4 regions of the Verrucosispora sp. TAA-831 genome follow, and region 1 is predicted to be linked to each of the others. Evidence: riboswitches for the same ligand, from Rfam matches in the RefSeq annotation. Region 1 holds a riboswitch; each other region holds the start of a gene.
The links. A riboswitch is a leader RNA that binds a small molecule or an ion and turns the genes downstream of it on or off. The one in region 1 is predicted to bind cobalamin.

Region 1 (7,040 bases):
TGCGCCTGTGCCGGTACGGCGACCGCCGTGGCCGCCGTCAACGCGGTGACGATTACCGCGAACCTTCTCACCCGGGAACCTCCTCGTCGCAGGGGGAGCCCGCGTGTCCGGAGGGACCCGCCTCGGGCGGCACCGCCCGGACACCCGGGCACGAAGCGCCAGAATAGGGCCCGCCCCGCCGGACGTCACCGGCCGAGATCGGCGGCGGCATCCGGGCCGGCGCGATTCTCCGCTGGTCACCGTGTCGGTGCGTGCCCCGACCCGTTACGGTGTACCGACCGATCTTCACCTGGGGGTTCCCTTGAGCCGGTTCGAGCAGCTACGGCAACGACTGCGCCGGGCGTACGACGGGGGACGCGAGTCGGTGCGCGCGGCCCGGGACCGGGACCGGACCCGACGGGCCGACCGCGCGGAGGAGTTCGTCCCCCCCATTCCCGAGCCCCGCTCCGGCGACTCCGACGAGGGCGGCCACCCCTCGACGATCAGCCGGGACGACGCCGGGGTGCCGCACTCGTTGCGGATCGCCGCCGCCTGGTCGTGGCGGATCATCGTCATCGGCATCGTCGGCTGGGCGATGCTGCGGTTCATGGGCACCATCCGCGTCGTGATCGTGCCGCTGCTGGTGGCGCTGCTGCTCTCCGCCCTGCTGGCGCCCGCCGTCGGCTGGCTCTTGCGGGCCCGCTTCCCCCGTACGCTGGCCACCGCCGTGGTGCTGATCGGTGGACTGGCCGCCGTGGTCGGCACGCTGACCATGGTGGTCAACGAGTTCATCACCGGTCTGCCCGACCTCAGCCGCAACGCGGCCGACGGCATCGGCCAGATCCAGGACTGGCTGCGCGACGGGCCGCTGAACCTCTCCGACGGGACGTTGGACCAGTACATCCAGGCCGGACAGAACTGGATCAACGAGAACACCCAGGCGCTGACCACCGGGGCGCTCTCCACCGCCGGCACGGTGGTGGAGATCTTCACCGGCGCGCTGCTGGTCCTCTTCGCCATGTTCTTCTTCCTCCGCGACGGGCAGCGCATCTGGCGGTTCATCGTCGGGATGTTCCCGGCCGCCGCCCGCTGGCGGCTCGACGACGCGGGCAACGCCTCGTGGCAGACGCTGGTCGCCTACGTGCGGGCCACCGTGCTGGTGGCGTTCATCGACGCGGTCGGCATCGGCATCGCGCTGGTGCTGTTCGACGTGCCGTTCGCGTTCGCCCTGGCCGCGCTGGTCTTCCTCGGCGCGTTCATCCCGATCGTCGGTGCCACGCTCTCCGGCGCGGTGGCGGTGCTGGTCGCGCTGGTCGACGGCGGCTGGGTCACCGCGCTGTGCATCCTCGGCGCGGTGATCGTGGTGCAGCAGGTCGAGGGGAACGTCCTCCAACCGTGGATCATGGGCAAGGCGGTGGCGCTGCACCCGCTGCCGGTGGTGCTGGCGGTCACCGCCGGTGTGGTGCTCGACGGCATCTTCGGCGCCCTCATCGCGGTACCGCTGATCGCCGTGCTCAACACCGCGGTCCGGCGGTTGGCCCGGCGCATTCCGCCGACCGAACAGCCACCGCCCCCGGAGGCGGTCGTAGTCAAGGCCACCGCGCCCTGACGCTCCGGGCCCCGGCGAGAATCTATGTCGGGTCTCCGGCGCCGTCGAGCAGGGCCCGCCGCAACGTGAGTCGGTGCTCGCGTCGGATCTCCGCCTCGCGGTAGCGTCCCCGGTCGCCGTCGGTCTCCAGCAGCAGCGGGGGCACCGCACGCGGCTGCCCGGCGTCGTCGACGGCGACCATCACCAGGTGCGCGGTGGCCACCGTGGTCGGTGGCACGGCCCGGTCCCACCGGTCGGCGGTCACCTTCACCGCCACCTCCATCGAGCTGCGACCGGCCCAGGTGATCCGGGCGTCGACGTGCACCACGTCGCCGACGCGTACGGCGCGGAGGAAGGCGGTCTCGTCGATGGCGGCGGTGACCGCCGGGCCGTCGGAGTGCCGGGCGGCGACCACCCCGGCCACCGAGTCGATGAGGTTGAGGATCCGGCCGCCGTGGACCGTACCCATGAGGTTGGTGTGGTGCTGGTCCATGATCTGCGACAGGGTCAGGTGGGACGCCGACGGCGTCCGACCGGGGGCGGAAAGTGTGTCCTGCATGGCGGTTCGTCCGTCCTCGCGCGCGGTCTCGGTGGTGCGGTCTGCCGACGGCGTCCGCCGGCGGGAGGTCCCCACCGGCGGACGTCACCGGGTCAGGAGTCGCTCGTCGACCCGTCGGCGGCGGCCAGTTCGGCGCGGACCGAGGTGGCGGCCCGGACCAGCGCGGTCAGGGCCGGACGGACCTCGTCGTAGCCCCGGGTCTTGAGCCCGCAGTCCGGGTTGGCCCAGAGCCGCTCCGGCCCGACGGCCGCCGCCGCCCGGCGCAGCGCGGTGACCACCTCGGCCGCGTCGGGCACCCGGGGCGAGTGGATGTCGTAGACACCCGGCCCGATCCCCCGGGTGTAGCCGACGGTGGCCAGGTCGTCGAGGATCTCCATCCGGGAACGGGACGCCTCGATGCTGGTCACGTCGGCGTCCAGGGCGTCGATGGCGGGCAGCACCTCGCCGAACTCCGAGTAGCACAGGTGGGTGTGGATCGCCGTGGCGTCGGCGACGCCGCTGGTCGCCAACCGGAACGACGCCACCGACCAGTCCAGGTAGGCGGCGTGGTCCCGGCGGCGCGGCGGCAGCAGTTCCCGCAACGCGGGTTCGTCGACCTGGATGATCCGGATGCCCGCCGCCTCCAGGTCCCGCGCCTCGTCGCGCAGGGCCAGCGCGACCTGGCGGGCGGTCTCCGCCAGCGGCTGGTCCACCCGGACGAACGACCAGGCCAGGATGGTCACCGGGCCGGTGAGCATGCCCTTGACCGGCCGGTCGGTGAGCGACTGGGCGTAGCGGGACCAGGCCACCGTGATGGGTTCCCGCCGGGTCACGTCGCCGTACAGGATCGGCGGACGCACACACCGGGAGCCGTACGACTGGACCCATCCGTGGGCGGTGGCGGCGAAGCCGTCCAGGTGCTCGGCGAAGTACTGCACCATGTCGTTGCGCTCCGGCTCGCCGTGCACCAGCACGTCCAGTCCGAGCCGCTCCTGCTCGGCCACCACCTCGGCGATCTCGGCCCGCATCCGCTCGGCGTAGCCGGCCGCGTCGAGGCGGCCGGCGCGGTGCTCGGCCCGGGCCCGGCGCAGCGCCTCGGTCTGCGGGAACGACCCGATGGTGGTGGTCGCCAGCGCGGGCAGCCCGAGGCGGCGCCGCTGGGCGTCGGCGCGCTGCGGATACGGCCCGCGCCGGGTGTGCTCGGGCCGCAGCGCCTCCAGTCGGGCGCGGACCGGGTCGTCGCGCCACTGCGCCGGGACCGGCGGGGGCGCGGCGGGCAGCTCGCCCACCCCGTCGCGCAGCACCCGGCCGAGCGCGACCACCTCGTCGACCTTCTGCCGGGCGAACGCCAACCGTTCCCGCAGTAGCGGGTCGAGGTCGGTCTCGGCGGCCAGGTCGACGGGCACGTGCAGCAGCGAGCAGGAGGTCGACACGGCGACGGTGTCGGCGAGCCCGGTGAGGGTGGCGCCGACGGCTGCGGCAGCCCGCAGGTCGGTCCGCCACACGTTGCGGCCGTCGACCAGCCCGGCGACCACGGTCCGGCCCGGTTGCGCGCCGTGGCCGGCGAGTCGGCCGAGATCGCCCGGCCCGGCCACCAGGTCCAGCCCGATCGCCTCGATCGGCGTGTCCAGCAGCGCGGGTAGCGCGTCGCCCAGTTCCCCGAAGTACGCGGCGACGAACAGGCGGGGTCGGTGGGTCAGCGCGCCGAGCCGGGCGTACGCGGCACCGAGGGCGCGGATCTCGGCGTCGGACCGGTCGCCGACGTACGCCGGTTCGTCGAGCTGCACCCACGGCACCCCGACGTCGGCGAGTGCGGACAGCAGGTCGGCGTAGACGTCGACCAGGTCGTCCAGCCGGTCGAACGGGCGGAACCCGTCGGGCGCGTCGGCGGTGGGCTTGGCGAGCAGCAGCAGGGTCGCCGGGCCGACCAGGACCGGACGGGTGGTGATGCCGAGCTGCCGCGCCCGCCCGTACTCGGCCAGCGGCTTGTCGGGGCGGGCGGCGAAGGCGGTGTCCGGACCGATCTCGGGCACCAGGTAGTGGTAGTTGGTGTCGAACCACTTCGTCATCTCCAGCGGCGGCTCCTGCGCGGTGCCGCGTGCCATGGCGAAGTAGGTGTCCAGCTCACCGAGGCCCAGCCGGCGGAACCGGTCGGGCACGGCGTCGACCGTGACGGCCGCGTCGAGCACGTGGTCGTAGAGCGAGAACGTGTTGGACGGTACGGCGGACAGGCCGGCGTCGTGCAACGTACGCCAGGTCTGCTCGCGCACCTGCGCGGCGGCGGCCCGCAGGGTCGGCTCGTCGATGCGGCCGGCCCAGTAGCCCTCGACCGCGGTCTTGAGCTCACGACGCGGGCCGATGCGCGGGTAGCCGAGCACGGTGCTCGTGCCGAACGGAGTGGTCATGTCGCCAGGGTTCCCTTCCCTCGAGGTCCGGCGGTACGGCTCCGGAGGAGGGCTGGGGAGGGCACGGTGCGACGACCGACCTCGCCCTGGCCCTCCCGCGGGGCCGACGGCGGCGTGCGCGGTTGCGCACGCGGCACGGGCAGGTCTTCGGACTCGTGGGCGCGACCGGCTGGGCCGGTCTCCTACTGGCCGTCGCTTCCCGGACAGGTGTCCAGTGCGTGTGACGGCGGTCGTTCCCACTCACCGCTGCGGGGCAGTCCCGGATTCACACCGGGTTCCCTCTTACGACGCTCCGACCGAACGGCCGGGGCGAACCAGTACCGTCACGGATCCTAGCGTCCGGATCACGCGCGGCGACCGTCGCGCGGGTGTGATGTCCGCACCGCCACGGCGTGTCGGGCGGTGGGTGAACAACGACTCATCCGGCTTCCGCTCGCATGATCATGGTGTTAGTTTTTGCAAAGACTTGGCAAGAACAACGACTTTGCGTGGGAGTGCGGTGAGCGTCACCACCCTGCCGACGAGCCGGACGGACGTGCTCGGCGTGGCGGCGCAGCGTCGCCGCACCGGCCTCTGGCTGCTCGCGCTGACCCTCGGGCTGGTCCTGACCGGGCTGGTCGCGGTCGGGGCCGGGGCGATCGGCATCCCCCCGCTGACGGTGGCCCGGATCATCGGGCACCACCTCGTCGGGCTGCCGGGCGAGGTCACCTGGACCGGGCCGCAGCAGGCGATCGTCTGGCAGGTCCGACTGCCCCGCGTCCTGCTCGGCATGCTGGTCGGCGCCGGCCTGGCGGTCTGCGGCGTGGCGTTGCAGGCCATGGTCCGCAACGTGCTCGCCGACCCGTACCTGCTCGGCATCAACTCCGGCGCCTCCAGCGGCGCGGCTGCCGCGATCCTGTTCGGCGCCGGTGCCGGCTTCGGCCAGTACGCGCTCTCCACCAGCGCGTTCGTCGGCGCGCTCGGCGCGTCGCTGCTGGTCTTCCTGATCGCGCGCAGCGGCGGCCGGGTCACCTCCCTCCGGCTGCTGCTGGCCGGCGTCGCCGTCGGGTACGCGCTGTACGCCACCACCAGCTTCCTGATCTTCGCCTCCGGGTCGGCCGAGGGCGCCCGCTCGGTGATGTTCTGGCTCCTCGGGTCGCTGGGCCTGGCCCGCTGGAACGCCCTGCTGCTGATCGCCGCGGTGGTGCTGATCGGCACCATCGCCTACCTGACCGTCGTCGGGCGGCGGCTCGACGTGCTGGCCATCGGCGACGAGACCGCGCACACGCTGGGCGTCTCGCCGGACCGGTTCCGACTCCGGCTGCTGGTGCTGGTCTCGCTGAGCGTCGGCATCCTGGTCTCCGCCGCCGGCAGCATCGGGTTCGTCGGTCTGGTCGTGCCACACCTGGCCCGGCGCATCGTCGGCGCGCCGCACGTCCGCGTGGTGCCGGTGGCCGCGCTGCTCGGGGCGATCCTGCTGGTCTGGGCCGACGTGCTGGCCCGGGTGCTGCTGGCCCCCCAGGAGATCCCGATCGGCATCATCACCTCCCTGCTCGGCGCGCCCTTCCTGCTGGTCCTGATCCGCCGCCTGCACGCCTCCGGCGCCTGAACGCCCACCCGTCAAGGAGAACCGATGTTGAAGGCAACCCGCCTCGCCACCGCCGCCGCCTCCGCGTGCGTGCTGCTCGTCGCCGGGTGCGGCGGCGGCGCCGACGGGCCGGCCGAGGCCGGTCCCGGTTACCCGGTCACCGTGACCAACTGCGGCGTGGACGTCACCTTCGACGCCGCTCCGGAGCGGGTCGTGCTGCTCAAGAGCGCCGCCGTGCCGTACCTGCACGCGCTCGGCGTCCTGGACCGGGTCACCGCCCGCGCCGGGCAGTACCCGAAGGAGTACTACGACGCGCCGACCCAGGCCGGGTTGGACCGGATCCCGCTGCTGACCGACAGGACCGACACCAGCGGGCACCTGCAGATCTCCAAGGAGGTGGTGATCAGCCAGGAGCCCGACCTGGTCCTCGGCGAGGTCGACAACCTCTCCCGCGACACCCTCGCGGCGGTGGACATCCCGCTGCTGGAGGAGCCGGCGATGTGCCCGGACAGCACCGCCGTGCCGAGCTTCGACGACATCTACGCGCAGATGGAGACGTACGGCCGGGTGTTCGGCCGCCAGACCGAGGCGGCAGGTGCGGTCACCGCGCTCAGGGAGCGGATGACGAAGGTACGGGCCGAGTCGGGCGACGCGTCCGGACGCACCGCAGCGGTGCTCTACCCCACCGTGGGCGGCGGCACCACGTACGCGTACGGCACCGGCAGCATGGCCCACCCGCAGTTGGAGGCCGCCGGCTTCCGCAACGTCTTCGGTGACGTCAAGGACCGGGTCTTCGAGGTCACCGTCGAGGAGTTGCTCGGCCGCAACCCGGACGTGCTGATCCTGCTCTACGGCGACGGCGACCCCCGCGCCGTCGAGCAGGGGCTGACCGGGCTGCCGGGCGCGCAGCAGCTCGACGCGGTCCGCAACGGCCAGGTCATGACACAACTGTTCAACTTCACC
Region 2 (7,040 bases), 1.9 Mb from region 1:
TCACGGTTCCGGATCCGGGGGCGATCAACCCGGCGACGACCCGCAGCAGGGTGGTCTTGCCGGACCCGTTGGGGCCGAGCAGTCCGACCAGGGTGCCGCGCGGCGCCGAGCAGGTCACCCCGTCGAGGAGTCGAGCGGCCGGCACCGACCACGAGACGTCGTGGATCTCCAGCATCAGGTGCTCCGGTCCCCTCGGCGCAGCAGTAGCACGAACGCGGGCACCCCGATCAGGGCGGTCAGCACGCCCACCGGTAGCTCGCGGGGGTCGAACAGGGTCCGGGCCGCGGTGTCCACCCAGATCAGGAAGATCGCTCCGGCGAGGACGACGACCGGCAGCAGCCGCCGGTGATCGGGGCCGGTGAACCGCCGCACGGCGTGCGGCAGGATCAGCCCGACGAACCCGATCGCGCCGCTGATCGAGACCAGCACGGCGGTCAGCAGCGCCGTGGTGACCAGGAGCAGCCATCGGACACGCCGCACGTCCACGCCGAGGGCGGCGGCGGCCTCCTCGCCGAACGCGAACGCGTTGAGCGCGCGGGCGAACCGGAGGATCACGGCGAACCCCGTCGCGAGCAGCGGCGTCGCCCACGCCAGGGCGGTCCAGTCCACGCGGGCGAGCGAGCCGGACAGCCAGAAGGTGATGCTCTGGGTCGCGTGCGGCTGGGCCGCCCAGATGATCACGAATGTCGTCAGCGCGGCGCACATCTGCGCGACGGCGACGCCGGCCAGCACCACCCGGGTGGGTCGCAGCACCGCTCGCCGGCCGGCGGCGGCGACCACGACGGCGAACGCGGCGAGCGCCCCCACGAACGCTCCCCCGGTGAGCGCCGCCGCGCCCGCGCCGAGTCCCAGGACGAGGACGGCGACGGCCCCCAGCGACGCGCCGGAGGAGACACCCAACAGGTACGGGTCGGCGAGCGGGTTGCGGGTGACGGTCTGCATGACGGCGCCGCAGGCGGCGAGGCCGGCCCCGACCATGGCGGCGCCCAGGACCCTCGGCAGCCGCAGTTCCCACACGATGTGGTCGCGCAGCAGCGGCACGTCGGAACTGGCCAGGCCGAGATGACCGGTGACGACCCGCCACACGGTGCCCAGTGAGAGGTCTGCCGGCCCCACCGTCACGGCCGCGGCCACCGACAACAGCAGGACACCCGCGAGTACGACCACGGCGGCGGCCGGTCGCACCGTCCGGGTCGGTTTGGGCGGGGTCGGTGCCGGCCGGGTGGTGACGGTGGTCAGTTGCTCATCCCGCCGACGCCCCGGGCCAGTGCCTCCACGGCGAGCACGTTGCGCACGCCGGCGGAGGTGGCGGAGAAGGGTACGGTGACGTACCGCTTGTCCCTGACGGCGGGCAGGTCCTTGAGCGCCGGGTGCTTCTCGAGGAACGCCTGCTTGGCGGCGGCGGTGTCCCAGCTCGCGTCGACGAGCACGATGACGTCCGGGTCGCGCTCGATGACGGCCTCCCAGTTGGTGTCGGCCCAACTGCCGGTCAGGTCGTCGAAGATGTTGGTGACCCCGGCCGCAGACATGATCATGGCCGGGCCGCCGCAGCAGGCGCCGGCACTGGGCGCGTCGTTGCCGCCGTCCCACCACAGCACCCGCGCGCCCTTCGCACCCGCCGACACGTCCGCGATGCGTTGCTTCTGGTCGGCGATCAGCGTCTCGGCCCGCTCCGCGACGCCGAAGATCGCGGCGATCTCCCGGATCTCGGTGAACACGTCGTCCATCGCCAGCTTCGCCGGCCGGGTGTCCTTCGGGCAGCCGGCGGTGGAGAGGTACGTGGTCACGCCGAGTTTCTGCCAATCGGCGCGGTCACCTGCTCCCTCGTCGCCGAACGCGCTGGAGAAGGAGGCGTAGACGAAGTCCGGGGCGAGGTCGAGCAGCTTCTCCTTCGACGGGTACTCCTTGGCCAGCACGGGCACCTGCGCGTACGCGGCGGCGTACTCGGGCAGCACCTCGTCGTCGAGGTAGGCGGTGCCGGCCATCCGGTCCTGCAGGCCGAGCGCCAGCATGATCTCGGTGGCAGACTGGTTCATCGTCACCGCCCGCGCCGGAGGGCCCGGGACCGTGACCGGGGTGCCGCAGTTGGTGAGTGTGACGGGCCCGGCGGCGGAGGCCGTGGCAGCCGGCTCGCTGTCGCCGGTCGTGGCGCATCCGCCGAGCAGGGCGAGCACGATGGAGAGCGGCGCGGCAACGCGCCAGGACGCAGGGAACCGCATAGCGGGACCACCTTCCAGCACCTCGTGGACGGTCGTACGGGTGCCGTGGCCGGTCTCCTGGCTGACGGGTGGTGCGCCGGTGGCCGGCCTTCCCAGGCTTACGCCCAGTGACCTTGCGTGGCCTCCAGCATCCCGATCACAGTGGCGAGGGCCGCACCGGTCTCACACCGGCTTCCCGAACACCACGGCGAGGCCACCCTAACCAAAGCAGGCAGCACCGTCACCGTGGCCTAGATCATGGTCGGGAGTGCACGCGGGTTCAGGCGGACGGTGCAACCGAGCGTCGGTGTCGCACCAGGACGCCTCGAAACGTCTCAGGTCCCGGTGTCACAGCGGTGGTGGGGTGCCGGCACCGCCTGGATCAGAGACGAACTCAGCGAGACTTCTTCGCTGCTCGCTTGCGCGGTGGGGTCAACAGGTCGGCGACCGCGGCGATCGCGGACGGCACCAGGCGGTAGTACGCCCAGACGCCGCGCTTGTCACGTTCGAGCAGGCCGGCCTCGGTGAGGATCCGCAGGTGGTGACTGACGGTCGGCTGGGAGAGTCCGAGCGGCTCGGTGAGGTCGCTGACCGACGCCTCTCCCTCGGGAGCCGACTGGATCAGGCTGAGCAGTCGTAGCCGGGCCGGGTCGGCGAACGCCTTCAGCACCCCCGCGAGCCGTTCGGCGTCGGCACGCTTGATCGGCTCGCCGGCGAGGGGCGAGATGGCGGGCGGCGCAGTCTTCACAGTTCCCACGCCTTGCATCGTTGCAGCACACCCCGTCGATCCGCTGGTGAACGAGGGCAGGATCACCCGGAGTTCGTGCGGCTGCCCGCCACCGGACATCGCCGTACCCCCGCCGGGGGGAGTCGTGAACTCCTCGGAGGCAGGCAAGTACCTCCGCCTGCGGTGCGACACCGGGCTCGGCGCAGACGACATCGAGGCGCTCATCGTCGCGCTGCGCGACTGCGTCGCCGGTGCCTCCATCGCGGAGGGTCACGGGTGGCGACGGTCTTCGGGCCGGCGAACAGGCGCGGGATGCGTCGGAGCCCGCCCGGTGCGTACAGTTCCGGGTCGGACGTGGGGTCGACCGGACGGATCCGGCGCAGGGAACGGGACATCGACGGCATGACGGCGGACAAGATTGCGAAGAACGGTCAATACCGCATTGACCCGACCCAACTGGAGACCTGTCTCAGCGTCTTCGAGGCGTTGGAGGATCTGCCTCCCGATCATCCCGACGTGGTGCGGGTGCAGCGGGCCACCGCGAAGCTCTACAAAATGATCAAGCAACGGCGACGTGAGGACCGACGGGATGCCATCGCGGCAGCCGATCGCGCGGTGACAGCAGCCACCGCCACCGGTGCCCCGGGCCGCATCGACGACGAGACCCAGGGCAACCCGCTCGTCTCCCCCACCGTGGGTGCCACCGCCGGCGTCCTGCACAAGCCGCGTGGTTGCTACATCTGCAAGCAGCGCTACCGCGAGGTGGACGCCTTCTACCACCAGCTCTGCCCGACCTGCGCCACCCTGAACCGGGAGCGCCGCGACGCCCGTACCGACCTGACCGGTCGGCGCGCGCTGCTCACCGGCGGCCGGGCGAAGATCGGCATGTACATCGCACTGCGGCTGTTGCGCGACGGCGCGCACACCACGGTGACCACCCGATTTCCCCACGACGCGGTCCGTCGATTCGCCGCGATGCCCGACAGCGGGGACTGGCTCCACCGCCTCCGGATCGTCGGGATCGATCTGCGCGACCCCGCCCAGGTGATCGCCCTCGCTGACTCGGTCAGCGACCAGGGACCACTCGACATCCTGATCAACAACGCGGCGCAGACCGTCCGCCGCACGCCCGCGGCGTACGCGCATCTCGTCGCCGCAGAGGCGGCGGCCCTGCCGGACGGTCCGCTACCGGAGATGATCACCTTCGCCAAACCGGCCGGCCGGAGCGAACCGGCGGGTAGCCTGATCGCGGCACCGACCTCGCCCACCATCACGCCACACGCGCTCACCGCGCTGGCGCTGACCAGTGGCTCCGCCTCACCGGAACGGATCGCGGCAGCCAACGCCATCGACGCCGGCGGTCTGGTGCCCGACCTCGACCCGGTCAACAGTTGGGTGCAGCGGGTGCACGAGGTGGACCCGGTCGAACTGCTCGAAGTGCAACTGTGCAACGTGACCGCGCCGTTCGTACTGGTCAGCCGACTGCGACCGGCGATGGCCGCAGCGACCGCCCGCCGCAAGTACGTGGTGAACGTGTCGGCGATGGAGGGCCAGTTCGGCCGCGGCTACAAGGGGGCAGGTCACCCGCACACCAACATGGCCAAGGCCGCGCTGAACATGCTGACCCGGACCAGTGCCCAGGAGATGTTGGCCGACGGCATCCTCATGACCAGCGTCGACACCGGCTGGATCACCGACGAACGGCCTCACCCGACGAAGATGCGGCTGGCCGAGGACGGCTTCCACGCCCCGCTGGACCTGGTCGACGGCGCGGCCCGGGTCTACGACCCGATCGTCCGCGGCGAACAGGGCGAGGACCTGTACGGCTGCTTCCTCAAGGACTACGCGCCCTGCGCCTGGTGATCGGCGCTGACCCCGGGGACAACCTCCGCCAAGCAGCTCGAAGGCCCGGCCGCACAGCGCGGCACCCCGCCCATGCCCTCCCCCACCCGGCGGCCAGCCGCCCGCCGGGTGGCGGCGCCGACGTCAGGTTCCGGTCACCCGACGCCTCCGGCCCGCAGGCCGGCTGAGAGGAACGAGTCCTCACCGCGTACATCGTCTCCTCGCCTTGGTGCTCGACGTCATCGTCAGCGTCCTGGTGACGTGGAAGAAGGCCGTCTGAAGCGCCGCGAGGACCCCGCCTCATCCACGCCGATGCCGTCCCCCCTCGCTGGTAGGCATACCCTGACCACGAGCACAGCTTCCGCAGGCACGTCAACGCTCGGGCTCGACCGGCCCGCGCCCGCTGCTCGACCCGAGAGGTACTCCTATGCCCGATACGACGGAGCCCGTCACGTACCTCATCGTGGACGGGGAGAACATCGATGCCACTCTCGGCAACAGTGTTCTGGAGCGCCGACCGGCACCTGCGGAGCGACCGCGGTGGGAGCGTCTGCGGGACTTCGCACGGGACACGTGGCAGCGGCCGGTGAAGGGGCTGTTCTTCCTCAACGCCTCGGGTGGCGGTCTGCCGATGCCCTTCGTCCGGGCCCTCCTGAGCATGGAATACCGGCCCATCCCGCTCGCCGGATCGTCGGATCAGAAGGTGGTGGACATCGGCATCCAGCGAACGCTGGACGCTATCGCCCGACGCCCTGGCAACGTGATGCTCGCCAGCCACGACGGCGACTTCCTCCCGCAGATCGGGGAGCTCCTGCACGGTGACCATCAGGTCGCGGTCGTCGGGTTCAAGGAGTTCCTCAACGCCGGCTTCGCCGACCTGCCGGGCCTGCAGGTGTTCGACCTCGAGGAGGACGCGGGCTGCTTCACCAACGTGCTTCCTCGGGTTCGCATCATCGACCTCGACGACTTCGACCCGGAGCGCTTCCTGTAGGCCGGACGGCATCCGACTGACGGCGAGCACCAGGTCACGGCGGACAAGCCGCGACAGGCCGGCCCCACCTGGTGCTCGCCGTGGCCCGTGCTGCCGTTCGCCGAGGGCTGCCAGGCTAGTTTGCTCGGATGAGTTCCCTCGATGACGTCGCGAGGCGTGACGGTTGGCGATGCTGGGTCTGCGACGAGTCGGTCGACCCCCACATGTCGGTGAATGACCCGCGTGGTCCCAGCGTCGACAGCCGTACCGCCGACAAGAAGGCCCGGGTCGCCGAGCGGCTCGCGCATCGTGCCTGCAACACCCGCAAAGGCGCGGTCAAGGTGGTCATTGCCTGGCCGGAGCGTCTGCACGTGGTGGAACCGGCATCGCTGATCGCCGTCGCCGAGCGACTCGAACGCAAGGGTGGCCGCGAACTGGTCGCCCGCTGTCCACGTCGGGAGGATGCCGAGGAGGCGGCGGAATGGCTGGTCGACCGGTTCTCCCGGCTGGTGCCCGGACTGCCGGTGACCGCGAGCGTCGACGCGGGCGGCGGGCAGTACCTCGTCGCCTTGGCCACCGGTCGCCGCTGACCGACCGCCTGCTCGACAGGCCGCTGGCCGCCAGGGCAGCCCACCGAACCACCGCCAGCGCCGTCACTCACGGTCCACCGAATTCGATTCGACGGCGGCACAGCGGTGGCCGTGTTGCGCTCTGCCGTCAGTCGGCCGGTCCACGGTGACGAGAGAGTGACACTCCGCAGGTAGTGGGCGGCTCATCCGGCCGGCCGAGCCAGGCGAGAATCACCTGGTTCGTCTCCTGCGGCTTCTCCTGCTGGATCCAATGACCGCAGTCCAGGCTGACCACCTTCACGTTCGGCACGTACTCTGCCGGGCTCTCAGACCGTGCCACCGTGTCGCGATCGCCGTAGATCATGAGGGTGGGCTGGCGGATGACGGGATCCACGTCCGCCAGCAGATGCCAGTTGCGGTCCAGGTTCCGGTACCAGTTCACGCCGCCGGTGAAGCCTGTCGATTCGAAGGCGGAGACGAAGACCACCAGTTCGCTGTCGCTCATGACAGGCTCACCCGGCGGGGTCTCCATCCGGGCAAGGTCGATCAACGTGGTGCCGGGCGGTGGCTCCGCGAGGGGCACGTCCTTGCGGTACAGGTTCCGGAGGAACTGGTGCGTGTTCTCCTCGAACACGGCGTCCGCGACGCCCGGCTGCCGGTTGAAGTGGACGAAGTAGAAGTCGCTGCCGAGCACCTCCTCCATGCCCTCGATCCATGGTTTCTCCCTCGCCGAC
Region 3 (7,040 bases), 1.3 Mb from region 1:
CAGCAGCGCCGGCATCCCGGCGGCGTTGAGCAGGTGTCCCAGGTTGGTCTTGACCGACCCGAGCCCGCGGGGCGTGCCGTCGGGGCGGGGCGGGTACGCGGCGGCCAGCGACCGTGCCTCCACCGGGTCACCGAGGCCGGTGCCGGTGCCGTGCGCCTCGACGTACGAGACGTCGGCCGGGTCGAGCCCGGCGTCCGCGTACGCGCGCGCGATGACCTCCCACTGCCGCTGTGGGTTCGGGGCGAGCAGGCTCAGCGACCGGCCGTCGTTACCCACGGCGGTGCCGGCGACCAGCGCGAGCACCCGGTCCCCGGCGGCGTACGCGTCGTCGGGGCGGCACAGGACCAGCGCCGCGCCGCCCTCGCCGGGCACGAAGCCGTCGGCGTCGGCGTCGAAGGCGCGGCACCGGCCGGTCGGCGACAACGCCTCGGCGGCGTCCAACAGCCGGTAGCCGGTCTCGGTGAGGTTGAGGTTCACGCCGCCGACCACCGCGATGTCGCACTCGCCGGTGGCCAGGCTGCGCGCCGCCAGGTGCAGTGCGACCAGCGCCGAGGAGCAGGCCGTGTCCACCGTGATCGCCGGCCCGGCGAGGTCCAGCGCCTGCGCCAACCGGGCCGCCACGAGGTTGCGCAGGTTGCCGACCAGCGCCGCCGGTGCGGTGACCGGACCGGCGGCGGCCAGCAGCTCCGGATAGGCGCTCTCGCCGACGGCGGCGAAGACCCCGACCCGGCGGCCCTGCCGACGCGGTCCGGCGTACCCGGCCCGTTCGAGCGCCTCGTACCCGACCTCCAGGAAGAGTCGGGCGTGCGGGTCGGTGAGCCGCGCCTCCTCGTCGGAGAGCCCGAAGAAGTCCGCGTCGAGCTGCATCGGATCGTCCAGGAAGGACCCCCAACGGGGTCGGCCGTCCTGCGGCGTCCACCGGTGCTCCGGGACCGGCCGGACCGCGTCGACACCGTCGACGAGCCTGCGCCAGAACTCGTCCGGGTCGTCGGCACCGGGGAGGCGGCAGGCCATGCCGATGACCGCGAGCGGCGGCGCGCCGGAACGGGTGGCCTGCGACGCCGTGGCGCACCCGTCGGGCGGTGCCGGACGGGTCGTGGGCGGCCCGGCCAGGATGCGGTCGGTCAACGTGGCGACGGTGGGGCAGTCCCGCAGGTCCGCCGGATCGAACGTGGTGCCGAGGGCGTCCTCCAGCCCGGCCAGCACCTCCATCGCCTTGAGCGACGAACCGCCGATGGCCAGGAACCGGTCGTCCGCCGCGATGGTGTCGGCGGGCCGGTCCAGCACCCGCGCCCAGACCGCCCGGACGACCTGCTCGACCCGTCGGCGGGACACCGGCCCCGAGTCGTCCGACGGGCACGCCTCCGACTGCCCTGCCGGGTGCGTGTTCGCGGGTGCCGCCGGGGGTGTGTCGCCGGACGCGGACGTCGCCGGCAGGCCGGTCGCCGCCGGGTGCCAGCGGCGTTCCCGGTCGGCGAAGTCGCCGGCCAGGTAGCGCTCGCGCATCCGTCGCCGCCGCAGCTTGCCGCTGGTGGTCCGGGCGAACGCGCCCGGCGGCAGCGGCAGCACCCGCACGTCGTCGTGCCCGGCCGCCTCGGCCACCCGGGCCCGTGTGGCGTCGAGCACCCCGGTCGCCCCGGCGGGCGGACGGGCCCAGGCCACGAACACCACGATCCGCTCGCCGCCGCTGTCCGGGTCGGTGCAGCCGACCACCGCCGTCGCCGTGGCCGGCAACCCGACAGTAGCGGCGGCCACCGCCTCCAGGTCGGGAGCGTGGAACGTCCGGCCGTTGACGAAGACGACGTCCTTCGCGCGGCCGGTCACGCAGAGCCGACCGGCGCGCTGGAAACCCAGGTCACCGGTGCGCAGCCAACCGTCCACGAAGGTCTCCCGGCTGGCCTGCGGGTCCCGGTGGTAGCCGCGCGCCACGTTCGGGCCGCGTACCTCGATCAGGCCCACCCGACCCTCGGGCAGCGGCCGGTGCCGCTCGTCGACGACGCGTACCTCGCAGCCGGGCACCGGGTGTCCCAGGTCCATCAGCTCCACCGCGTGCGTACCCGGCCCGGTGGTCACCGCCCGGCCCTGGCTCAGCGCGGCCCGGTCCAGCACCAGCGGCGCGGCGACCTCCCCGGGCGGCGGGAAGGTCACCGCGAGGGTCGCCTCCGCCAGGCCGTACACCGGTCGCAGGGCGGCTGGGGCGAGCCCGGCCGGGCGTACGTGCGCCAGGAAGGCCCGCCACACCGTGGGGGAGATGGGTTCCGCACCCACCACCACGCACCGGACCCGGCTCAGGTCCAGCGTGGCGAGGAGGTCCGTCGGGACCCGGCGGACCGCCAGCGCCAGCGCGAAGTTCGCCGCCGACAACAGGGTCGCACGGTGTCGGTGCGCGGCGGTGAACCACAGCGCCGGGCGCTTCGCGAACGCCAACGGGGGTACCCGAACCTGCGTGCACCCGATGGCGAGCGGGGTCAGATGCGTACCGATCAACCCCATGTCGTGGAAGTACGGCATCCAGGTGACCAGGACGTCGTCCGGCCCGGCGCCACTGGCCAGCCGGGACTGCTCCACATTGGCCAGCACGTTGGCGTGGGTCAACTCCACCCCGCGGGGCGTGCCCGTGCTGCCGGAGGAGAACTGGAGGAACGCCACGTCGGTGGGGTCGGCGGCGAACAGCTCCTCCGGTGGGGCGCCGGTCCGCAGGTCGGCCAGCCGCAGCACCGGTCCGGCCAGCCCGTCGGCGACCGCCCCGGTGGTGTCGTCCACCACGGTCACCGCGTCGGCGAGCAGCTCGCGGACGGCCCGTACCCGGGCCGGTTCGGGCGGCAGCGGCACCGGGACCAGCCCGGCGGCGAGCGCACCCCAGAACAGTGGCTGGAAGTCGTCCCCGGCGTCGGCGACCAGGATCACCGGCGTGCCCGGGATCACTCCGGCCGCGCGGTAGCCACCCGCCACCCGCAGCGACTCGTCCCGCAACTGCCGGACGGTCACGGTGCGCTCGGTGCCGTCCTCGCGCACGTGCACGATCACCTGGTCGGGCGTCCGATCCGCGGCCCGGACGAGGATGTCGAGCAGTGCCCGTCGGTCGCCGGGTCCGGCCGCTGTCTGCACGCGACGATGCTAGTGGGCATGATCGAGTACCCGGCCGACGGTCGGCGGGATGCCCGACATCTGGCACGCGACACGCCCGGCACAGCATCTGGTGTTGCCATCTCCGCACCGCACCCATATATGGTGTGCCCCGTAGCTGGTTCGGCCGCCGCTCCACGACGGTCGAGGCAAGAGGGAACCCGGTGGGAATCCGGGACTGCCCCGCAGCGGTGAGTGGGAACGACCGCCGTCATCACGCACTGGACCCGCCAGGTCTGGGAAGCGACGGCCAGTAGGCGCGAGCACCAGGCCCACGAGTCCGAAGACCTGCCAGCGCGCCGCACGCGACGTGTGCGGCGGTCGAAGGCCGCGTGGGACGGCCGACGCCAGGAGCTGGTCAGTCACGGCAGCAGTGCCGTCGGATGACCGGCGGCGTCCTCCCGCGCGGACCCGACGATCTCGGGGACAGGCGTGAGGAGGGGGAACATGACGGTGACCCAGGAGCAGGCGGGGCCGGAGCAACGCCGGCACGTCATGCAGGTCCGCAAGCGGAACGGCGACACCGAGCCGGTGGACGTCAACAAGATCGTCAAGGCGGTGGAGCGGTGGGTCGCCGACCTGGACGAGATCGACCCGCTGCGGGTGGCCACCAAGACCATCAGCGGGCTGTACGACGGCGCGACCACGGCCGAGATGGACAAGCTGTCCATCCAGACCGCGGCCGAACTGATCGGTGAGGAGCCGCAGTACTCGAAGCTGGCGGCCCGGCTGCTGGCCGCGTACGTGGACAAGGAGGTCCGTGGGCAACAGGTCGCCAGCTTCAGCCAGTCCATCCGGTACGCACACGGCCTGGGCCTGATCGGCGACGACACCGCCGCGTTCGTGGCCCGCAACGCGCGCAAGCTGGACGACGCCGTCGACCCGGCGGGGGACCTGCGCTTCGAGTACTTCGGGCTGCGCACGGTCGCCGACCGCTACCTGCTGCGGCACCCGCAGACCCGGCTCGTGGTGGAGACGCCGCAGTACTGGCTGTTGCGCGTCGCCTGCGGCCTGTCGCAGACGCCCGGCGAGGCGATCGGCTTCTACCGACTCATGTCCAGCCTGGCCTACCTGCCCAGCTCGCCGACGCTGTTCAACTCCGGCACCCGGCACACCCAGATGTCCTCGTGCTTCCTGGTCGACTCGCCGCGCGACGAACTCGACTCCATCTACGAGCGCTACCACCAGGTCGCGAAGTTGTCCAAGTTCTCCGGCGGCATCGGCATCTCCTGGTCCCGGGTACGCGGTCGGGGCGCCCTGATCCGGGGCACCAACGGCAGGTCGAACGGCATCGTGCCGTTCCTCAAGACGCTGGACGCCGGGGTGGCCGCGGTCAACCAGGGCGGCCGTCGCAAGGGCGCGGCCTGCGTCTACCTCGAACCGTGGCACCCGGACGTGGAGGAGTTCCTCGAACTGCGGGACAACACCGGCGAGGAGTCCCGGCGGACGCACAACCTGAACCTCGCCAACTGGATCCCGGACGAGTTCATGCGGCGCGTCGAGGCGGACGGCGACTGGTCGCTCGTCGACCCGTCGGACGCCCCCGAGCTGCCCGACCTGTTCGGCGAGGAGTTCGACGAGGCGTACCGGGCGGCCGAGAAGAAAGCGGTCAAGACCGTCAAGGCCCGCGACCTGTACGGCCGGATGATGCGGACGCTCGCGCAGACCGGCAACGGGTGGATGACGTTCAAGGACGCCTCGAACCGGCTGTCGAACCAGACCGGCGCCCCGGGCAACACCATCCACCTGTCGAACCTCTGCACCGAGATCCTGGAGGTCAACGACGACGCCGAGACGGCGGTCTGCAACCTCGGCTCGGTCAACCTGGGCGCGCACGTCACCGCGGACGGTGTCGACTGGGAGCGGCTGCGCGCCACGGTGCGTACCGCCGTGGTCTTCCTGGACCGGGTGATCGACATCAACTACTACCCGGCCGAGCAGGCGGCGGCGTCGAACCCGCGCTGGCGCCCCGTCGGGCTCGGGCTGATGGGTTTGCAGGACGCGTTCTTCACGCTGCGCCTGCCGTTCGACTCGCCGGCCGCCCGGGAGTTGTCGACCCGGGTGCAGGAGGAGATCTTCCTGACCGCGTTGGAGACCTCCGCCGGGCTCGCCGAGCGGTTCGGCCCGCATCCCGCGTACGCCGAGACCCGGGCTGCCCGGGGTGAGCTGCATCCGGACCTGTGGGGCGCCGAGGTCGGCCAGCCCGAGCGCTGGACCGCGTTGCGCGAGACGGTCGGCCGGCACGGCCTGCGGAACTCGCTGCTGGTGGCGATCGCGCCGACCGCCACCATCGCCTCGATCGCCGGCTGTTACGAGTGCATCGAGCCGCAGGTGTCCAACCTGTTCAAGCGCGAGACGATGTCCGGCGAGTTCCTCCAGATCAACACCTACCTGGTCCGCGAGCTGAAGGCGCGGGGACTGTGGACGGCCGCGATCCGGGAGCAGATCAAGCGCGCCGAGGGTTCCGTACAGGGCGTCGTCGAGCTGCCCGCGGACGTACGCGAGTTGTTCCGGACCGCGTGGGAGCTGCCGCAGCGGGCGTTGATCGACCTGGCGGCCGCCCGTGCCCCCTTCATCGACCAGTCGCAGTCGCTGAACCTGTTCCTGAGCGCGCCGACCATCGGCAAGCTCTCCTCGATGTACCTGTACGCCTGGAAGTCCGGGCTGAAGACCACCTACTACCTGCGGTCGCGTCCGGCGACCCGGATCCAGCAGGCCACCGTCGCCGTCACCCCGAGCGTCACGCCGGTCGTGGCGGTCAGCGACGACGAGGCGTTGGCCTGCTCCCTGGAGAACCCCGAGAGCTGCGAGGCATGCCAGTGACCACCGTCTCCGAGACCACCAGCACCAGCACCGGTACGGGGGAGCGGCACCTGCTGCTCGACCCCGGCATGGATCTGACCCTGCGGCCGATGCGGTACCCGCAGTTCTTCGACCGCTTCAAGGACGCCATCAAGAACACCTGGACGGTGGAGGAGGTCGACCTGCACTCCGACCTCGCCGACCTGGCCAAGCTCTCCCCGGCCGAGCAGCACCTGGTGTCGCGACTCGTGGCCTTCTTCGCCACCGGTGACACCATCGTCGCCAACAACCTCGTGCTCAACCTCTATCAGCACGTCAACTCGCCGGAGGGACGGTTGTACCTCTCCCGGCAGTTGTTCGAGGAGGCGGTGCACGTCCAGTTCTACCTGAACCTGCTGGACACCTACGTCCCGGACGAGAAGGAGCGGTTCGCGGCGTTCGCGGCGGTGGAGAACATCCCGTCGATCGCCCGCAAGGCCGAGTTCTGCTTCAAGTGGATCGACTCGATCTTCGCGCTGCGCGAGCTGCGGACCCGGGCGGACCGGCGGGCCTTCCTGCTGAACCTGATCTGCTTCGCCGCCTGCATCGAGGGCCTGTTCTTCTACGGCGCCTTCGCGTACGTCTACTTCCTGCGCTCCCGGGGGCTGCTGCACGGCCTCGCCTCGGGCACCAACTGGGTGTTCCGCGACGAGTCCATGCACATGGCGTTCGCCTTCGACGTGGTCGACACCGTCCGTGCCGAGGAGCCGGACCTGTTCGACGCCGAGATGGAGCAGCAGGTCAAGGACATGCTCGCCGAGGCGGTCGAGTGCGAGGTGCAGTTCGCCGCCGACCTGTTGGAGCAGGGCGTCTCCGGCATGTCGCTGGCCGACATGCGCGAGTACCTCCAGCACGTGGCCGACCGGCGACTGGCCGTGCTCGGCATCGCCCCCATGTACGGCAGCGGCAACCCGTTCGCGTTCATGGAGTTGCAGGACGTCCAGGAACTGTCCAACTTCTTCGAGCGGCGGGTCTCCGCCTACCAGGTCGGGGTGACCGGCTCGGTCAGCTTCGACGACGACTTCTGATCGACCGAGCTGTGCCGTTGTCCCGGGTGGCGTGACGCCGCCCGG
Region 4 (7,040 bases), 1.4 Mb from region 1:
GCGGAACAGCACCCGCATCGCCACGATCACCGCACCGAGCACCAGGTACATCCGGAACGCCAGTGCCCACGGGGCGTCGCCGCGGCGACGGACCACCACCAGCGCCGCCGCGGCGACGATCATCGCCAGCGGCAGCGGATTGGTGGTGTGGCTGGCCGCGGTCGCCAGCCCGAGCGCCCAGCACCACCAGGCGCCCGGGTGCAGGCCGCGCGGCAGCCGACCGGTCCCGGCGTACCCGGCCCCGGACCGCACCGACACCCGTGCGGGCGGACGGACGACGGCCCGGTCAGTCATCCGGGGTACGCCGACGACGGGCCGCGAGGACGCCACCGCCGACCAACACGACCAGCAGGAACAGCCCGGCCAGAGTGCCCAGCGGCAGGCCGCCGTCGTCCCGTGCCCCGGTGACCTCGACCGGCGGCAGCGAGCCCCTCGGGTCGGTCGGCGGCGCGGGCGCGGCGCCCAGGGGCGGCACGGTGCCCGCCGTCGGCGGCACCTCCGGCGGCGGGCCGGACGCATCGCCGGTCGGCGCGACCGGGGCCGAGGCGACGGGCGTACCGCCCCCACCGGTCGGGACGCCGACGCCCGGCGCCACGGGTGCGCCCGCGGCCGGCGGCGGGGCGACGGGCGGCGGGGCACCCGGCGGTGGCGGGGCGGGTACGGGTGGTGGCGGTGCCGGTGCCGAGGTGCGGGGCGGCGGCGGTGCCGGTGGGGTGGTGCGCGGCGGCGGTGCCGGTCGGTTCGGTGCCACCGCGGGTCGGGGCGCGTTGTCGGCGCTGCGGTTCAGCGAGAACGACCAGCCTTCGAAGCTGCCCGCCGGTGGCGTGCGGTTGAGCACGCCCCGGTCGCTGTACGTCCAGGAACCGCCGTCCGGCGCGTGCCAGTACGACCAGTAGGCGCTGGCCGGTGGGGTGTCCACGCACTTCTCCGTGGCAGCGGCGGGTTTGCCCTCGATCCGGCAGATGAAGCCCTCACCCCAGCGCAGGGTGCCGGCGATCTGGAACCCGGCGTTCTTCAACGCGGACAGACCGGTGGCCTGGTCGCCCGGGGCACAGCGGACCACCACCCCACCGCCGAGTTCCTTGAAGTCGACCACCACGGTCACCCCGTCGGCGTCCGGACAGTGGCCGGCGCGACCGGCGGCCTGTGCCGGAGCCGCGCCGAGCGCCGTACTCGCGGCGGTCACCGCGAGCACCAGTGCCGTGCGGACCGTCCGGCCGCTCATGTGGCCCGCCGACGGCCCAGCACCAGGAGGACCGCTCCCCCGCCGACGAGCAGCAGCGCGGTGAGCACGTACCCGCCGATGGCCACGCCGGTGGTCGGCAGGCGTCCCGGCCCGCCCGCGACCGGGCTGGTGCTCACGGTCGGCGTGGCGACCGGCGTGGACGGCGTCTCACTCGGGGACGCACTCGGCGTCGGGTCGACGGTGGGCGGATCGGTCGGTGTCGGTGAGGTGCTCGGCGTCGGTGACGCGGTCGGCGTGGGTGAGCCGGTGGGCGTCGGCGACGCGCTGGACGACGGGGTGGGGCCGCCGGTCGGCGGCAGGTCGAGACCGATCCGCCCGAGCGGCACCTGGGCCAGGCCGAGCAGCGCCTGGGCGGTGGCGCGACGCCACTGGTCCCGGAGGTTGTCGGTGATGCCCGCGCCGACCGCCTCGGTCAGCGCGTCGGTGTTGTACGCGATGGCACCGGCGTCGGTCGCGGCGGCACCGCCGTTGCCCGTGGTGAGTTGGAGCGCTGCCAACGCCTCGGCGGCCCGGGTGGCCTCGTTGTCCCGGCCCGCCGCGGCCAGAGCCTGTCCGGCGAGGCCGGTGCTGTTGGAGTTGGCGCCACTGGTCGGCCCCGACCCGCCGAACGACCCGTCGGCGCGTTGCTGTGCCGCCAGCCACTGGGCTCCACGCTGGGCGGCGGCGTCCGCGCCGTCGGCACCGCTGGCCAGCAGCGCCTGGACGGCCATCGCGGTGGAGTCGACGTCGAGCGTGGCGTTGCCCTGCGCGTCGCAGCTCGGCGACGGAGCGCCGTCCGCGTCGGGATAGAGCCGGAAGCCGCCGGCCGCGCACTGCTGGCGGACCAGGAAGTCGGCCGTCTCCTGCGGTGCGCCACCGCTGCGGGCCAGCCCGAGGACGGCGAAGCTCTGGTCGAAGGTGTTGGACGGGTCCTGACCGGACGCCTCGGTGGTGCGGCTGGTGATCCGGCCGTGCTGATGGCCGGTGTCCGCACCGGAGACCAGCGACAGGGTCTCGGCGCGCAGGTCCCAGCCGCCGAAGTCGGTCGGGTCGCCACCGGCGGCGGAGGCGGCGTAGAGCAGTTTGGCGGTGGCCCCGCCGTCGGTGAATCCCTCGATGCCCCAGTCGTCGTAGCTGTTGTAGGAGCGCACGTTGGCGGCGATCTGTGCGGTCGCCGACTGTCGGGTCGACGGGTCGACGCCGGTGGCGGCGAGGGCGAGCACGCCGTCGATGGTGAGGCCCCAGTCGGCACCGCCGAACGGACCGGGCAGGATGCCGTCGGCGTACTCACCGGCGAGCCAGCGCGCGGCGTCTCCGGCGGCGGCGGTGTGGGTCGCGGTCGGTGCGGCCACCCCGCCCAGTGGTGTGGCGACGACGACGGCGAGCGCGGTGGCGGTGGCCGCGCCGAGTCCGGCGCCGACGCGCCGGAGCGAGCAGGAGAGCATGAGGGGTGCCTTTCGCAGAGCGGTCGGTGAAAGCTCCGGAAGGCACGGGCGGCGGCATCCCGTACGCGCGGTCGCGACGAGGTGCCGAAAGTCGGCTGCCCGGACTCCACCCTGTAGACCTCGACAGTGGAAGCCGCTCGTCCGGTTCGGGGCATTCCGGCTCGCGAGACAGGGCTCGCTCACGGTTGCGGGTCAGCGCCGGCTTCGACCGGCTTCCCCCCGAACGGGACGCATTCAGTTGTGGCCCGGCACGCCGGGTGTCGACACCGTACCGCCCGGTCACCCTGCGGCGCCAGACGGCGTCGACACCCGGCGGGCGTCTGCGGCCCGTCAGGCTATCCGCAGGTCAGGGGGCGGTGATGCTGGGTGCCGTGCCGGTGCCGAAGGACCATCCCTCGACCGTGCCCGGTGCCGGGTCGTAGCTGGTCGCGCCCAGCGTGCTGTAGGTCCAGGTAGCGCCGCTGCCGGAGGCGTGCCAGTAGGACCAGTAGGCGCTGGCGGGCGGGGTGTTCACGCAGGGCTCGGTGGCGGCGGTCGGCTGGCCGTTGATCCGGCAGATGAACGCCAGGCCCCACCGCTGGGTACCGGTCACCGCGAAGCCGGCGCCCTGGAGGGCGGCCAGTCCGGTGGCCGGGTCGCCGAGCGCGCACGCCACCTGGACGCCGCCACCGAGCGGACCGTAGTCGACCACGACGGTGACCCCCGTCGTGCCGGTGCAGGCGGCGGCGTGGGCGGCGCGCGGCGACGGTTCGACGGCGATCAGGCCGAGCGCGACGACGGCCGCTGCCAACAGGCCGGCGAACCACCGGCGGGCGGGACTCTGGACATGGGACATGGGCGCTCCTTCGTCTGGGGGAACGGGGATCGGTTTGTGGTTCAGGGGCAGGGCAGGGTGGGTGCGCCGGTGGCGGCACCGGCAGACGAGAGCCGTGCGTACCCGGTGCCGGTGAGACCGAGGACGGCCTGGGCGGTGGCGCGGGTGGCGGTGCCCGGGTCGAAGGTGCCGCCGTCGAAGTCGACGGCCCCCCGGTCGGCTGTCGGCGCGCCGCAGCCGACCTGCAACCCGGCCAGGAAGATCCGGGCCCGCAGCCAGGACAGCGGTCGGCCACCGTCGCGTAGCGCCTGCGCCGCCAGCCCGGTGCTGTTGGCGTTGGCAATCCCGTCGGCGTTGGCGAAGCCGCCGTCGACCCGCTGCACCGACACCAGCCAGTGCAGTGCCGCGGCGGCGGCGGAGTGCCGTCCGGCGGCCCGCAACGCCTGCGCCACGAGGGCGGTGGCGTCCACGTCAGAGCTACAGACCGGCTGCGCCGGCAGCACCGGGTAACCACCGTCCGGGCACCGGGTGCCGACCAGCCACCCGGCGGCCGAGGGGGGCGTACCCGCTGCGGTCCGACGCAACGCGAGGATCGCGAAGGACTGGCTGAACGTGTTGCTGTAGTCGCCCCACGCCGACCGGTCGGTGAACCGGCCGTCGGGCGCCTGCAACCCGCGCAGCCGGGCGATCAGGTCCACCCCGCCGACGTCGGTCGGGTCGCCGCCGCGTACCGCGACGGCGAGGGCGAGCTTGGCGGTCGCGCCCGCGTACGCCTCGGTGGTGCCGTCGCCGACGTAGCCGTCGCGGACGTCCGGGCGGGTGACCCAGTCCAGCGCGGACGCACCGAAGTCGTCGGCGACACCGGCGGCGGCGAAGGCGAGGACCGCGTCGAGGGTCAACCCCTGGTCCGGGTACGCGACGCCGTCGAAGACGGTCTCGAATCGTTCCCCGTCGACCAGTTGGCGGGCCAGCCAACCGGCGGCGGCGTCGGACCGGACGCTACCCACCTGGACGGGGGCGGCGGTCGCCGGACCGGTGAGAGTCAGGGTGAGGGTGAGAGCGGCGAACACGCCGCAGAGGAGGGTGAGCAGGCGGTACCGGCTCAGGCGGACGACCATCGGGCGCGCCTTTCCGGCCCGGCGGTCGTCAGGAACCCGGCCCGCCCGTCAGGACGTGGCTGGCCGGCCTCCGACCCGTGGGCCACGACGGGTGAGGAGCAGGGACTCGCGGACACGTCGGGTATTCGGGCTCGCCACCGGGGTAACCCCCGGCGGCCCACCGTTGCGGGCCAGCGCCGGACTTCGACCGGACTTCCCCCACACGTGACCGCGGCTGTGGAATTGTCGGGCCAGTCTGGTCGGCTCCCGCCGCCGCTGTCAATGTGCGACCGGTCGCACGCGGTGCGTCACGTCGGCTCCCACTGTCGGTGCTCGCGGTTATCGTCCGACCATGACGAACAGTGATCTTGAGGTCTCCCCGACGCTGCCGACGGCCGAGGAGGAGGACCGCTTCTGGGCGCTGGTGGAGCAGGCGTGGGCCGGACTGGGTCCGGAGCAGGCGGCGCTGCGTCGCGCCCTGGTCGACCGCGATCCCGCGCACGACGACGGGTACGCCATGGACCGGTGGCTCGACCCCTTCGTCGCCGAACTACGTCGGCTCTCCACCGAGCTGCCCCGCGCCGAGCTGGTCGCCCTCGACCGGGTGGTCGAGCGCAAGCTGTACGACATCGACCGCGCCGACATCCACGAGATCATCGACGGCTCCGACGACGGTTTCCTGTACGCGCGCGGCCACATCGTGGCGCTGGGCCGGGAGTTCTACGAGGCGGTCAAGGCGAATCCGGTGACGGCGGTGCCCGACGCCGGCTGCGAGGGCTTCTGCTACCTCTTCTCCCACCTGCACCACGAGCGGTTCGGCGACTGGCCGGACACCGGCTCGGGGATCAGCCGGGAGTCGTGCACGAATCCGGCCGGCTGGGCCGACGCGTAGCGCACGGGTCGGCACGACCAGGACACCACCGGACCGACGTCGCTTGTGAGGTATGTTCGGTTCGATTCGCTCAATGCCACACACACGCTATCGGCGTATGCACATAAGTGAGCAGACGATCTCCCTCGCGACCGGCACCGTAGTGCTGCCCGATGTCGCGAGGGAGGTGATTCTCATGAAGAAGCTCACGGTTCGCCGGCTGGAGTCGGTGAAGACCAGCGCTGTCGCCGCTGCGTGTGTCGTCTCCTGACGGTGACACACCTGAAGGCCGGCACCCGGACGGCAACTCCGGGTGCCGGCCTTCAACGACCCGGATGAGATGAGCGAAAAGGACGACTGACCATGGCCGGCTACCCACCAGACACACTTGTCCGCGTGCGCCCGTTCGACCACCGAGCGGAGGGCGACACCGTCATCATCGGCGACGTCGAGCGGCAGGTGTTCCTGTCGATCCCCGCCGAAGGGCTGGATCTGCTCCACTCGCTGGCCGCCGGCAACTCGGTGGGCGAGGCGGTCCGCCAGTACGAACAGAAGTACGCCGAGACGCCCGACATCACCGACTTCCTGGACGCGCTGGGCGACGAGGGTTTCGTCGAGGTCGACGGCGGGGCCGCTGCACCCGCCCCGGCCCCGGCCCCCGCTCCGGCCGCGACGTCCCGCCCCCGGCGCAGTTGGAGCCTGAACTGGCTCAGCCCGACGGTGGCCCGCCGCATGGTCAGCCTGCCCGTGCTGCTGCTCTGCGTCCTGGTCATCGCGGGTGGTGTGTACCTCGCCGCCGACGATCCCGACCTGCTGCCCACGCCCGGCGAGACGCTGCTGTTCCCCATCCACTTCGCGGCGCTGACCTGGGCGACGTTCATCCTCACCCTGGTCGGGGTCGCGATCCACGAGGCCGCGCACATGGTCGCGGCGCGGGCGGCGGGCGTACCGTCGCGGCTCGTCATCGGCAACCAGATGTACATCCTGGTGGTCCAGACCGACATGAGCACGATCTGGATGGCGCCGAAGCGGCAACGCTTCGTCGCGTTCATCGCCGGGACCCTGGTGGACGGCGTGCTCGCCTCGGCCTTCGTCTTCGCCCTCTGGGCGGGCCGGCAGGGCTACCTGCAACTGCCGGAGTGGGGCGCGCTGCTGCTCACGGCGCTGCTGTTCACGTACCTGGTCCGGATCATCTGGCAGACGTTCCTGTTCCTGCGGACCGACGGCTACTACATCGTCGCCACCGCGCTCGGGTGCCGGAACCTGATGTCCGACACCGAGGACTACCTGCGCAACCTGGTCGCGCGGATGGTGCGGCGCACGCCCCGGGTGGACCAGTCCGGGCTGCCCCGGCGGGAGATGCGGGTGGTGCGCTGGTACGCCCTGGCCTGGATCGGCGGGCGCCTGATGGCCCTGCTCACCCTGATCTTCGTCGGCATACCCCTGCTGTGGGGCTTCATCTACCAGTTCCTGCTCTTCGTCTCCGGCCAGGACTCCATGATGGGGTCCCTGGACTTCGTCACCATCGCGGTGATCAGCTTCCTGCTCGACGGCGGCGGGCTGCTGCTCTGGGGCCGTAGCCTCTACC

Region 2: it holds a riboswitch for cobalamin, as region 1 does, so the genes downstream of both, ACQVFL_RS19465 (ABC transporter substrate-binding protein) here and metE (5-methyltetrahydropteroyltriglutamate--homocysteine S-methyltransferase) in region 1, are expected to answer to the same signal.
Region 3: it holds a riboswitch for cobalamin, as region 1 does, so the genes downstream of both, ACQVFL_RS16925 (ribonucleoside-diphosphate reductase subunit alpha) here and metE (5-methyltetrahydropteroyltriglutamate--homocysteine S-methyltransferase) in region 1, are expected to answer to the same signal.
Region 4: it holds a riboswitch for cobalamin, as region 1 does, so the genes downstream of both, ACQVFL_RS17040 (peptidase) here and metE (5-methyltetrahydropteroyltriglutamate--homocysteine S-methyltransferase) in region 1, are expected to answer to the same signal.

What each region holds. Positions count from the first base shown of each region.
Region 1 is NZ_CP192240.1:2,428,320-2,435,359, reverse strand. Features, by position in the region: gene ACQVFL_RS11055 (hypothetical protein) at 1-71, opposite strand, end outside; gene ACQVFL_RS11050 (AI-2E family transporter) at 302-1,588, shown strand; gene ACQVFL_RS11045 (acyl-CoA thioesterase) at 1,611-2,126, opposite strand; gene metE (5-methyltetrahydropteroyltriglutamate--homocysteine S-methyltransferase) at 2,219-4,510, opposite strand; cobalamin riboswitch at 4,632-4,844, opposite strand; gene ACQVFL_RS11035 (FecCD family ABC transporter permease) at 5,010-6,098, shown strand; gene ACQVFL_RS11030 (ABC transporter substrate-binding protein) at 6,123-7,040, shown strand, end outside.
Region 2 is NZ_CP192240.1:4,357,764-4,364,803, forward strand. Features, by position in the region: gene ACQVFL_RS19455 (ABC transporter ATP-binding protein) at 1-175, opposite strand, end outside; gene ACQVFL_RS19460 (FecCD family ABC transporter permease) at 175-1,185, opposite strand; gene ACQVFL_RS19465 (ABC transporter substrate-binding protein) at 1,236-2,219, opposite strand; cobalamin riboswitch at 2,250-2,441, opposite strand; gene ACQVFL_RS19470 (ArsR/SmtB family transcription factor) at 2,593-2,964, opposite strand; gene ACQVFL_RS19475 (SDR family NAD(P)-dependent oxidoreductase) at 3,328-4,788, shown strand; gene ACQVFL_RS19480 (NYN domain-containing protein) at 5,195-5,758, shown strand; gene ACQVFL_RS19485 (hypothetical protein) at 5,962-6,327, shown strand; gene ACQVFL_RS19490 (alpha/beta hydrolase) at 6,455-7,009, opposite strand.
Region 3 is NZ_CP192240.1:3,753,091-3,760,130, reverse strand. Features, by position in the region: gene ACQVFL_RS16930 (amino acid adenylation domain-containing protein) at 1-3,108, opposite strand, end outside; cobalamin riboswitch at 3,229-3,436, shown strand; gene ACQVFL_RS16925 (ribonucleoside-diphosphate reductase subunit alpha) at 3,574-5,949, shown strand; gene ACQVFL_RS16920 (ribonucleotide-diphosphate reductase subunit beta) at 5,940-6,995, shown strand.
Region 4 is NZ_CP192240.1:3,787,870-3,794,909, forward strand. Features, by position in the region: gene ACQVFL_RS17020 (CbiQ family ECF transporter T component) at 1-294, opposite strand, end outside; gene ACQVFL_RS17025 (hypothetical protein) at 287-1,225, opposite strand; gene ACQVFL_RS17030 (cell wall anchor protein) at 1,222-2,670, opposite strand; gene ACQVFL_RS17035 (hypothetical protein) at 3,017-3,505, opposite strand; gene ACQVFL_RS17040 (peptidase) at 3,547-4,602, opposite strand; cobalamin riboswitch at 4,702-4,830, opposite strand; gene ACQVFL_RS17045 (DUF4240 domain-containing protein) at 4,934-5,473, shown strand; gene ACQVFL_RS17050 (hypothetical protein) at 5,849-7,040, shown strand, end outside.